Regions from separate parts of the Methylophaga thalassica genome, predicted to be linked through region 1. Evidence: riboswitches for the same ligand, from Rfam matches in the RefSeq annotation. Region 1 holds a riboswitch; the other holds the start of a gene.

What was found. Region 1 has a riboswitch for cobalamin ahead of QQL60_RS06970 (TonB-dependent receptor domain-containing protein). Riboswitches for the same ligand answer to the same signal wherever they lie in the genome.
Region 2: another riboswitch for cobalamin. It lies ahead of QQL60_RS11125 (cobaltochelatase subunit CobN); the one in region 1 lies ahead of QQL60_RS06970 (TonB-dependent receptor domain-containing protein).

The regions. Positions count from the first base shown of each region.
Region 1 covers NZ_BSND01000004.1:447,095-451,527, reverse strand. Annotated here, with positions in the region: gene QQL60_RS06980 (cobyrinic acid a,c-diamide synthase CobB) at 1-616, opposite strand, end outside; gene QQL60_RS06975 (hypothetical protein) at 622-1,203, opposite strand; cobalamin riboswitch at 1,259-1,452, opposite strand; cobalamin riboswitch at 1,553-1,745, shown strand; gene QQL60_RS06970 (TonB-dependent receptor domain-containing protein) at 1,807-3,633, shown strand; gene QQL60_RS06965 (O-succinylhomoserine sulfhydrylase) at 3,762-4,433, shown strand, end outside.
Region 2 covers NZ_BSND01000006.1:18,988-23,420, reverse strand. Annotated here, with positions in the region: gene groES (co-chaperone GroES) at 9-299, shown strand; gene groL (chaperonin GroEL) at 347-1,984, shown strand; gene mscL (large conductance mechanosensitive channel protein MscL) at 2,044-2,499, opposite strand; cobalamin riboswitch at 2,682-2,871, shown strand; gene QQL60_RS11125 (cobaltochelatase subunit CobN) at 3,001-4,433, shown strand, end outside.

The DNA.
Region 1 (4,433 bases):
GAGTATGGCTCAGGCGTTGCTCTAAATCAGTGACTTCATTGGCTTGCTGTAAACCCAAATAACGACTGGGCAGGGCATGTTCAGTTTGTCTGAACAAAGTAGCGAGACAAGGAAGAGTGTTAGGTAAGGCTTTTTTGAGCATATCGGCATGACGTTCACTGCCGACTTTATTAGCAATAACGGCAGCGACACGCGTATCTTTTCGATATTGGTCCAAACCGACAGCGATGGCTGCAAAGGTTTGTGCCATGGAACTGGCATCGATCACGGCAAGGATAGGGATACCAAAAGCAGCAGCCAGATCAGCTGTGGAAGGTTCACCATCAAACAAGCCCATCACACCTTCAATCAAAATAATATCGGCTTGTTGCGCCGCTTCTGCTAAAAGTTGCTGACTGTGTTGTTTGCCGACCATCCACAGGTCAAGCTGATAAACAGGGTGACCTGATGCGTATTCTAAAACCATAGGGTCCAGAAAATCTGGACCCACTTTGAATACGCGCACCTGTTTGTTTTGCTGCCGGTAATGTCTTGCTAATACAGCGGTGACCGTGGTTTTACCTTGGCCAGATGCCGGTGCAGCAATGACAACAGCAGCGCATGACTGCGACTGCATCTCTATTAATGCTGTTGATCTGCTCGTTGTGTCGTTGCTGTGAAATGCAGAGACACATGGCAAATCATTGCAACTACCAGATAGAAACTCATTACAGCCAGGTTTTTAGGGAAGTACTGAATAAAACGCTGTGTGTATTCAGTGAATGTTGGATCAGGATAACGGCCAGAGAAGAAGTAGAAACCGCCACCACTAAATAAGGTGGCTGCAGTGGCTGCTACCAATACACTGCCAACAAGCGGCAATAAGGTGGCTGCATTAAATTGATATTTTGATGCATACCAGCGTCCAGCCATCCATAAGCTACCATAAGCAGGAATCAGAAATCCGTAAGCAGGAGACATACAGAAACTATTACTTAATTGACCACCACCCAACAACACACTGGCGATATCGAGGCCAGCAGCCATTACTAAAAATACAGGAAACCAGGCAGCTGAACTCAGGTAAAGACCGGCTAGGAAAAAGATAGCCCATGATGCACTCGGTAACGCGTCGACAGAAGCAAAATGATGACCTCGGGTCATGAACATTAAAAGTGCTAAAAGACCAGCAATAATCAGTTGCTGAGAACGAGATAAGGTCATGATGTGATTCTCCAGTGTGCCCACCCGCACACAATAGGTTTTGAATTTGCCAGTTGGCACGTTTTATTTTCAGGCCGGTCTCCGGACTTGTGAGTTTTGCCTGATAAACACCTTCCCATACAGCGCTGTACAGTGGCATAACGTTTATCTCATCTCACTTACCGTTGCGGGGGCAGTGTCGGCATTATCTAGTGATGCACCGACTTCCCGTTTACTTGCGTTAGCAACACCTAAAACACGCGATAGAATAAGGATTAATGCCACATATTGTCAATTTGCCGTATAGGAATCAGGCGTCATTGTCGCTATAGTTGACATAGTCAGTTTGACGGATGGATGCGCAGCCATTACTATGCGCGGCTCTTCAGGTGCTCTGTTTATGCAGAGTTAAACGGGAAGTTGGTGACAAATCCAACACTGCCCCCGCAACGGTAAACGTTGAAAAGCACATCATTAAGCCACTGCGAATGTCGTGGGAAGGCGATGTGTCAGGCGATAGCCACAACGTAAGTCCGGAGACCGGCCTGAGGTTTCGTAACAACACAATGTGTTGTGACCCTATTAACCCTGGATCGCGGGTGAGCGTATCCTCAGGAGACAATTATGAACTTGTTTTCAAAGGCGTTGCCTTTGCGTGCGTGCACGCGTCTTTCAGCTTTTACGCTGATTTCTTCTTTACTTTCTTTACCTGTTATCGCTAGTGATGAGCTTGACTCTATCACCGTTACCGCTAATCGCATGCCTACGGAAAATGCTCTAGCGCCGACTACGGTGATCACAGAAGCTGATATTGAAAAACTTCAGATTCAAGATCTGGCTACACTTCTGTCACGTTTTCCTGGTATTGATATGACTCAGAATGGTGGTTTGGGTAAGACAAGTGGTGTTTCAATCCGTGGAACAAATTCTGATCACGTGCTTGTTTTAGTTGATGGCGTTAAATGGTATTCAGCCACATCTGGTTCTTCAGCATTACAAGATTTCCCTGTCAGTCAAATTGAACGCATTGAAATTGTCCGCGGGCCTCGAGCCGGGCTTTATGGTTCTGAAGCCATAGGTGGTGTAATCCAAATCTTCACTAAAAGCGGTTCACTTGGTAAACCGACGCCAAATTTTACAGTTTCTGCAGGTACAAAAAATACTCTCAGAAGCCAAGCTGGCGTAAGTGGTGGAAACGAAACGACCAAATATAATCTTAGCTATAGTTACGATACAACCAATGGTATTAACGCTAGAGAAGAGCGTAACCCTGATCATGACGGTTACCGTAATCAAAGCGTATCGTTAAAAGTCAATCAACAATGGATAGAAAACTGGTCAACGGATGTTAATCTGCTTCGTTCAAATGCACGTAATCACTATGATGGATCTAGTGTAAATAAAAATTACGTCACAGATACTGTTCAACAAATTCTTGGACTCAATAACAATATCTCAGTAAACGATACATGGTCTATGAGTTTTGACCTTTCTGAGTCGCGTGATCGTTCTCAAAATTATGTCGATGATGAGATAACCACAAATTACAATACTCGTCATCGTTATGCCGGGTGGATAAATCATCTTAGATTAAATGCTCAGCATCAAGTCAATATTGGTTTAGAGTATGAGAATGACAAGATTGATAGTTCTGATACTTATGTCTCCGATTCTCGTGACAATAAAGCTGTCTTTGCTAGCTGGGAAGCTGAGATTGATAAAAACAGTTGGCTACTAAGTGCTCGTCATGACGATAATGAATCATTCGGCCATGAAACAACAGGAACAGCTGATTATGGTTACCAGTTGAGTGAGCAGTTAAAGTTGACCGCCAATGCCGGAACCGGCTTTAAAACCCCGACATTTAACGATCTATACTATCCATTGGATAGTTTCGGTTATGAAGGTAATCCTGATCTGAAGCCTGAAAAATCGACCTCATACGGTATAGGAGTGCAAGGCACGCCAAGTTGGGGACGCTGGGCAGTCAATACCTATAAAAATAAGATCAGAAACCTGATCGTTTGGGATACATCACCTTCTAATGTCGATGTGGCTAAGATCAAAGGTGTTGAGTTTGAAGTCACAACGAGCCTTGCAGATTGGCAAGTGTCGGCTGATGCATCGTTTTTACAACCTGAAGATGATAAAACAGGGAATGTATTACCCAGAAGAGCAAAACGTTTAGCCAATATTCATTTGGATCGTAGTTGGGGCGATTGGTCTACTGGTGCAAGCTGGAAGTTAAGAGGGCACAGCTATGATGATGCTGATAATGATGAACGTCTTGGTGGTTACGGACTGTTAGATTTGCGTGTTGCCTACCAAGTGGATCCAGACTGGACGGTCAGGTTAACGGGCCAAAATATGTTAAACAAGGACTATCAAACAGTCGAAGACTATTACAGCCTTGGGCGTACCGTGATGCTCTCGGTCAGTTATCAACCATAATTGATAATAGTTTGAATAAAAATACCCGAACAAGTTTCGGGTATTTTTTTGACTGAAACTCAGGATTCATCTGGTCAGTAGCCTGCTAAAAATATAGAATTGTCACATCTTTTTTATGTTGAACTCCCATGACAGATAAATATGACAATAAAGGCTTTGCCACCAAAGCCGTTCGAGTTGGTCACAAAAGAACAGCCGAATCTGAACAGTCTGAACCTATATTCCCAACGTCCAGCTTTGTCTTCGAAAGTGCAGAGCAAGCTGCAGCACGATTTGGTGGTGATGAGCCGGGTAATATCTATTCTCGTTTTACTAATCCCACCGTTCGCACATTTGAACAGCGTTTAGCTGCTTTGGAAGGTGGTGAGTCCTGTGTTGCTACTTCATCTGGCATGTCGGCGATTTTATCGACAATGATGGCCTTATTATCAGCCGGTGATCATATCGTTTCGTCGATGAGTATTTTCGGCACTACACGTGTGTTGTTTGATAAATATTTATCCAAGTTTGGTGTCAGCACCAGCTATGTGAAGCTGATTGATTTAGATGACTGGAAAGCCGCTATTACGCCAGAAACAAAAATGCTGTTTTTAGAAACGCCTTCTAATCCAATGAATGAAATTGCAGATTTGGAAGCGCTTTCTGAGCTTGCCAAGGCCAATGATTGTTTATTGGTTGTCGATAACTGTTTCTGTACGCCGGCATTACAAAGACCGTTGGAGTTTGGCGCTGATATCGTTGTGCATTCAGCTACAAAATACATCGATGGCCAGGGCCGTTGTATTGGTGGTGCGGTGGTT
Region 2 (4,433 bases), on a different contig from region 1:
AAATACAGATGAATCTTCGTCCCCTTCATGATCGTGTGATTGTTCGTCGCATGGAAGAAGAAACAATGAGCGCTGGCGGTATCGTTATCCCTGATAACGCCGCAGAAAAACCATCTCGTGGTGAAATTCTCGCTGCTGGTGATGGCAAGGTTACAGATTCAGGCGAAGTTCGCCCTTTGGCGGTAAAAGTGGGTGACAAAGTACTGTTTGGCAAATATGCCGGTACTGAAGTTAAGGTTGACGGTGAAGAACTGTTAGTCATGCGTGAAGATGACATCGTTGCTGTTATCGAAGGCTAATCCCTGGACTCATTTGCTTTTTTTAAAGAACAAGAGGAATAACTACAATGGCTGCTAAAGAAGTCAAATTTGGTGCAGACGCACGTCAGTTAATGGTTAAAGGTGTAAACACTCTGGCCAATGCGGTTAAGGTGACACTAGGACCAAAAGGTCGCAACGTTGTTTTAGATAAAAGCTTCGGCGCACCAACCGTCACGAAAGACGGTGTTTCAGTGGCGAAAGAAATCGAACTGGAAAACAAATACGAAAACATGGGTGCACAAATGGTAAAAGAAGTGGCTTCGCACACTTCTGATGCTGCTGGTGATGGTACAACTACAGCGACTGTGTTGGCACAAGCTATTCTGCGTGAAGGTATGAAAGCCGTTACTGCAGGTATGAACCCAATGGATCTGAAACGTGGTATCGACAAAGCGGTTCAAGCGGCGGTTGAGCAATTACGCACTATGTCATCTCCTTGCGATGATGATAAAGCCATTGCTCAAGTAGGTACTATCTCAGCAAACTCTGACGCATCAGTCGGTAAAATCATTGCTGAAGCCATGCAAAAAGTCGGTAAAGAAGGCGTTATCACTGTTGAAGATGGTAGCGGCTTTGAAAACGAATTAGACGTCGTTGAAGGTATGCAGTTTGACCGTGGTTACCAGTCTCCATACTTTGTTAACGACCAACAAACTATGACAGCAGAACTGGAAGATCCGTATGTGCTGTTATTCGACAAAAAAATCTCAAACATCCGTGACTTACTGCCAGCTCTGGAGCAAGTGGCTAAATCAAGCCGTCCGCTGCTGATCGTCTCTGAAGACGTGGAAGGTGAAGCATTAGCAACACTGGTTGTGAACAATATGCGCGGTATCGTGAAAGTCTGTGCGGTTAAAGCCCCTGGCTTTGGTGACCGTCGTAAAGCGATGTTAGAAGATATCGCTGTTCTGACTGGTGGTACTGTTATTTCTGAAGAAGTCGGTCTGAGCCTGGAAAAAGTGACTTTAGATCACTTAGGTCAAGCGAAGAAAATCACTGTCAGCAAAGAAAACACCACTATCGTTGATGGTGCTGGCCGTGCAGATGAAATCCAAGCACGTGTTGAACAAATTCGTACACAAATTGCTGAATCTTCTTCTGACTACGACAAAGAAAAACTGCAAGAACGTGTGGCTAAATTAGCTGGCGGTGTTGCGGTTATCCGTGTCGGTGCGGCTACCGAAATGGAAATGAAAGAGAAAAAAGCACGCGTTGAAGATGCGTTGCATGCAACTCGCGCCGCGGTTGAAGAAGGCGTTGTTGCTGGTGGTGGTGTTGCTCTGGTTCGTGCAGAAGGTTCTCTGGGTGAACTGCGTGGTGACAACCATGATCAAGACATGGGTATCAAAATTGCCCGTCGTGCAATGGAAGAACCTTTACGTCAAATCGCTACAAATGCGGGTGCTGAAGCCTCTGTTATCCTGAACGAAGTCGCTGCAGGCAAAGGTAACTTCGGTTACAACGCGGCTACAGGCGAATACGGCGATATGATCGATATGGGTATTCTTGACCCAACCAAAGTGACTCGTACTGCACTGCAAAATGCAGGTTCTGTTGCTGGTCTGATGCTGACAACAGAAGCGATGATTGCTGAACTGCCGAAAGATGATGCACCTTCAATGCCTGATATGGGCGGAATGGGTGGCATGGGCGGCATGATGTAATCATCCCTCAGCCTTTAAAGCTAAAAAAAGCCCCGGCCAGTTGGTCGGGGCTTTTTTGTTTAGGCAATTTCAGATGTGCAATGTGGGCAACGGGTTGCTTTGATTAGAATGGTTGAAAAACATTTCGGACATTCTTTATTGGTGGCTTCTTTAGGGGCTGGTTCCGCTTCTTTTTCACGTTGTAGTTTATTGACTGAGCGGATTAATAAGAACACAGCAAAAGCCACGATCAGAAAGCTAATCACCGCATTAATAAAGACACCATAACTGATCACCACGGCGCCGGCTTCTTGAGCATTAGCGAGGGTGGCATATGGTCCCGCTACAGTTCCTTCTTTCAAGGTAACGAATAAGTCTGAAAAGTCGACACCTCCGAGTAACAGGCCGATAGGTGGCATGATAACGTCAGCAACCAGACTTTTGACAATCGTGCCAAACGCACCACCGATAATAATACCCACAGCCATATCTAGCACATTGCCACGCATTGCAAATTCTTTGAATTCTTTCAACATCCTTTTATTCCTCTTGTTATTTTTTCGCTGAAAATTAGGGAGCAGAGCCACTCGATTAAACATGGCGTCTCTGTGCGATATTAGCCATCGCTATTTTGACTGTCTAGCTTTAGTTGGCACATGAATATTGTGTGCGATTTTGTCTGTGTCACCAAACCGTGGTTGTTATTAAGTGATCTACGTATAATTCAGGTCTTTATGGTCTCTTACCAGAGTTAAAAGGGAATTCTTAACCGAAGCTGTCCCCGCAACTGTATACGTGAAGTTTCCGACAACGATGATGTAAAACCACTGAAATTAGTCGATTTCGGGAAGGTGAGTCGGAAACGTTGAAGCGTGAGCCAGGATATCTGCCATAAAAACGTTGTTATCCGATGGCCGGGGTGTGCAGTTGGAGCGGGAAACCGTTTAATGGCGAATCATCTTTGAGTTGTTAAGCGGTGTGTGGTTTTCCGGCATGGTTTGATAGCTCAGTGTTTTTATATATTGATGGAAAGCGCTGTGTATAACCGAATTGTTCTCTGTTTAGTCCTGTTTCTTTTCTCTGCATCAGCATTCGCTGAGCAACTCTTACTGATTGTGACGCCAAGGAATGTACCGGAAGTAGTATCAGGTGCACATGAATTTTTAAAAGACACATCGCAACAGCCCGTCTCTGTACAAATACGTACAACAGAGCAGTGGCAAGATTTATCCACACAAAAGCAATCACAGTTATTGCAGCAGTCAGATTTAGTGTTTGCTGGCGGTGTGTTTGGCGAAACCGCCAATCAACTGGTGGAATATAGCAAAAAAGGTTTGTTAAACAATCTTATTGCTTTGCATAGTGATCAACGTCTGGTGATGGCCTCAAGTCTTGATGGCAAAGCATTATTAGCCGGGCCACCTGATAAGTTGATGCAACATCCTGATCCCACCATATCAACAGAGCAATGGATGGCATCACTACTAGAACAACATTCTGAACAGCAAGCCTGGCTGATCACGCGCTTCTTCTGGTTAGGAAGAAATAGTGAAAATATGCAGGGTTTAATCCATCATCTGCATCATATCGTTCGATATGAAGATACGATTGAGCGTCCGCAGTTAGCTGCACAGCTCAGGCTTTATCATCAAGGTAAAATCACCTTACCAGAGCAGTTTGAGTTTTCAGCAAAACCTTCATGGGTGGTATTGCTCGATTATGAAACCGGGGAACGACCCGGAGAAAAGGCTTTGCTGGATGCAGTTTGTGAAAACATAGCTGATGAAAAGACCGGGTGTGTGTCAGTGCTTACTGCCTGGGGTGATGCCAGTTTATCTGCGATTAAGCTACTGACACAACATAAATCACAGATCAGCTCGATAGTATCATTACAAGACTTTGTAATAGGTGGCTCTGAACATCGGCAAGCGGTCACCGATGAGTTAAAAGAACTGGATGTGCCAGTTATCAAAGCGATGCGTTTAAGTGACAGCACCCGTGCCGAGTGGGAACTGTCTGAAGCCGGGATTAGCTGGGATTCGGTGCATTACCGGGTCGCTATGCCTGAGTTGCAGGGGCTTTCTCAACCGATGGTCGTCGCGACCATGACACCTGCTGAGGTTGATAATCTCACCGGGGCCAGACTCGCTTTTTCTGAGCCAGTTGCTTCACAAGTGAGCTTATTGTCACAGCGTCTAAAACGCTGGCAACAATTGCAGGATAAAGCGAATCAGGATAAAAAAGTCGCCATCATTTATTACAACCATCCGCCGGGCCGTCACAATATCGGGGCGGATAATTTAAATGTGGTGGAGTCTTTATTCGATATTTTGCATTCACTCAACAATAGTGGCTACAACACGGGTGAACTGCCAAAAACATCAGCGGAGTTATTAGACTTATTACAGCAGCGTGGTGTGAACCTGCCAGAAGATCATGAAGCACTGGCCGCCATGTCATCCGTCGTAAA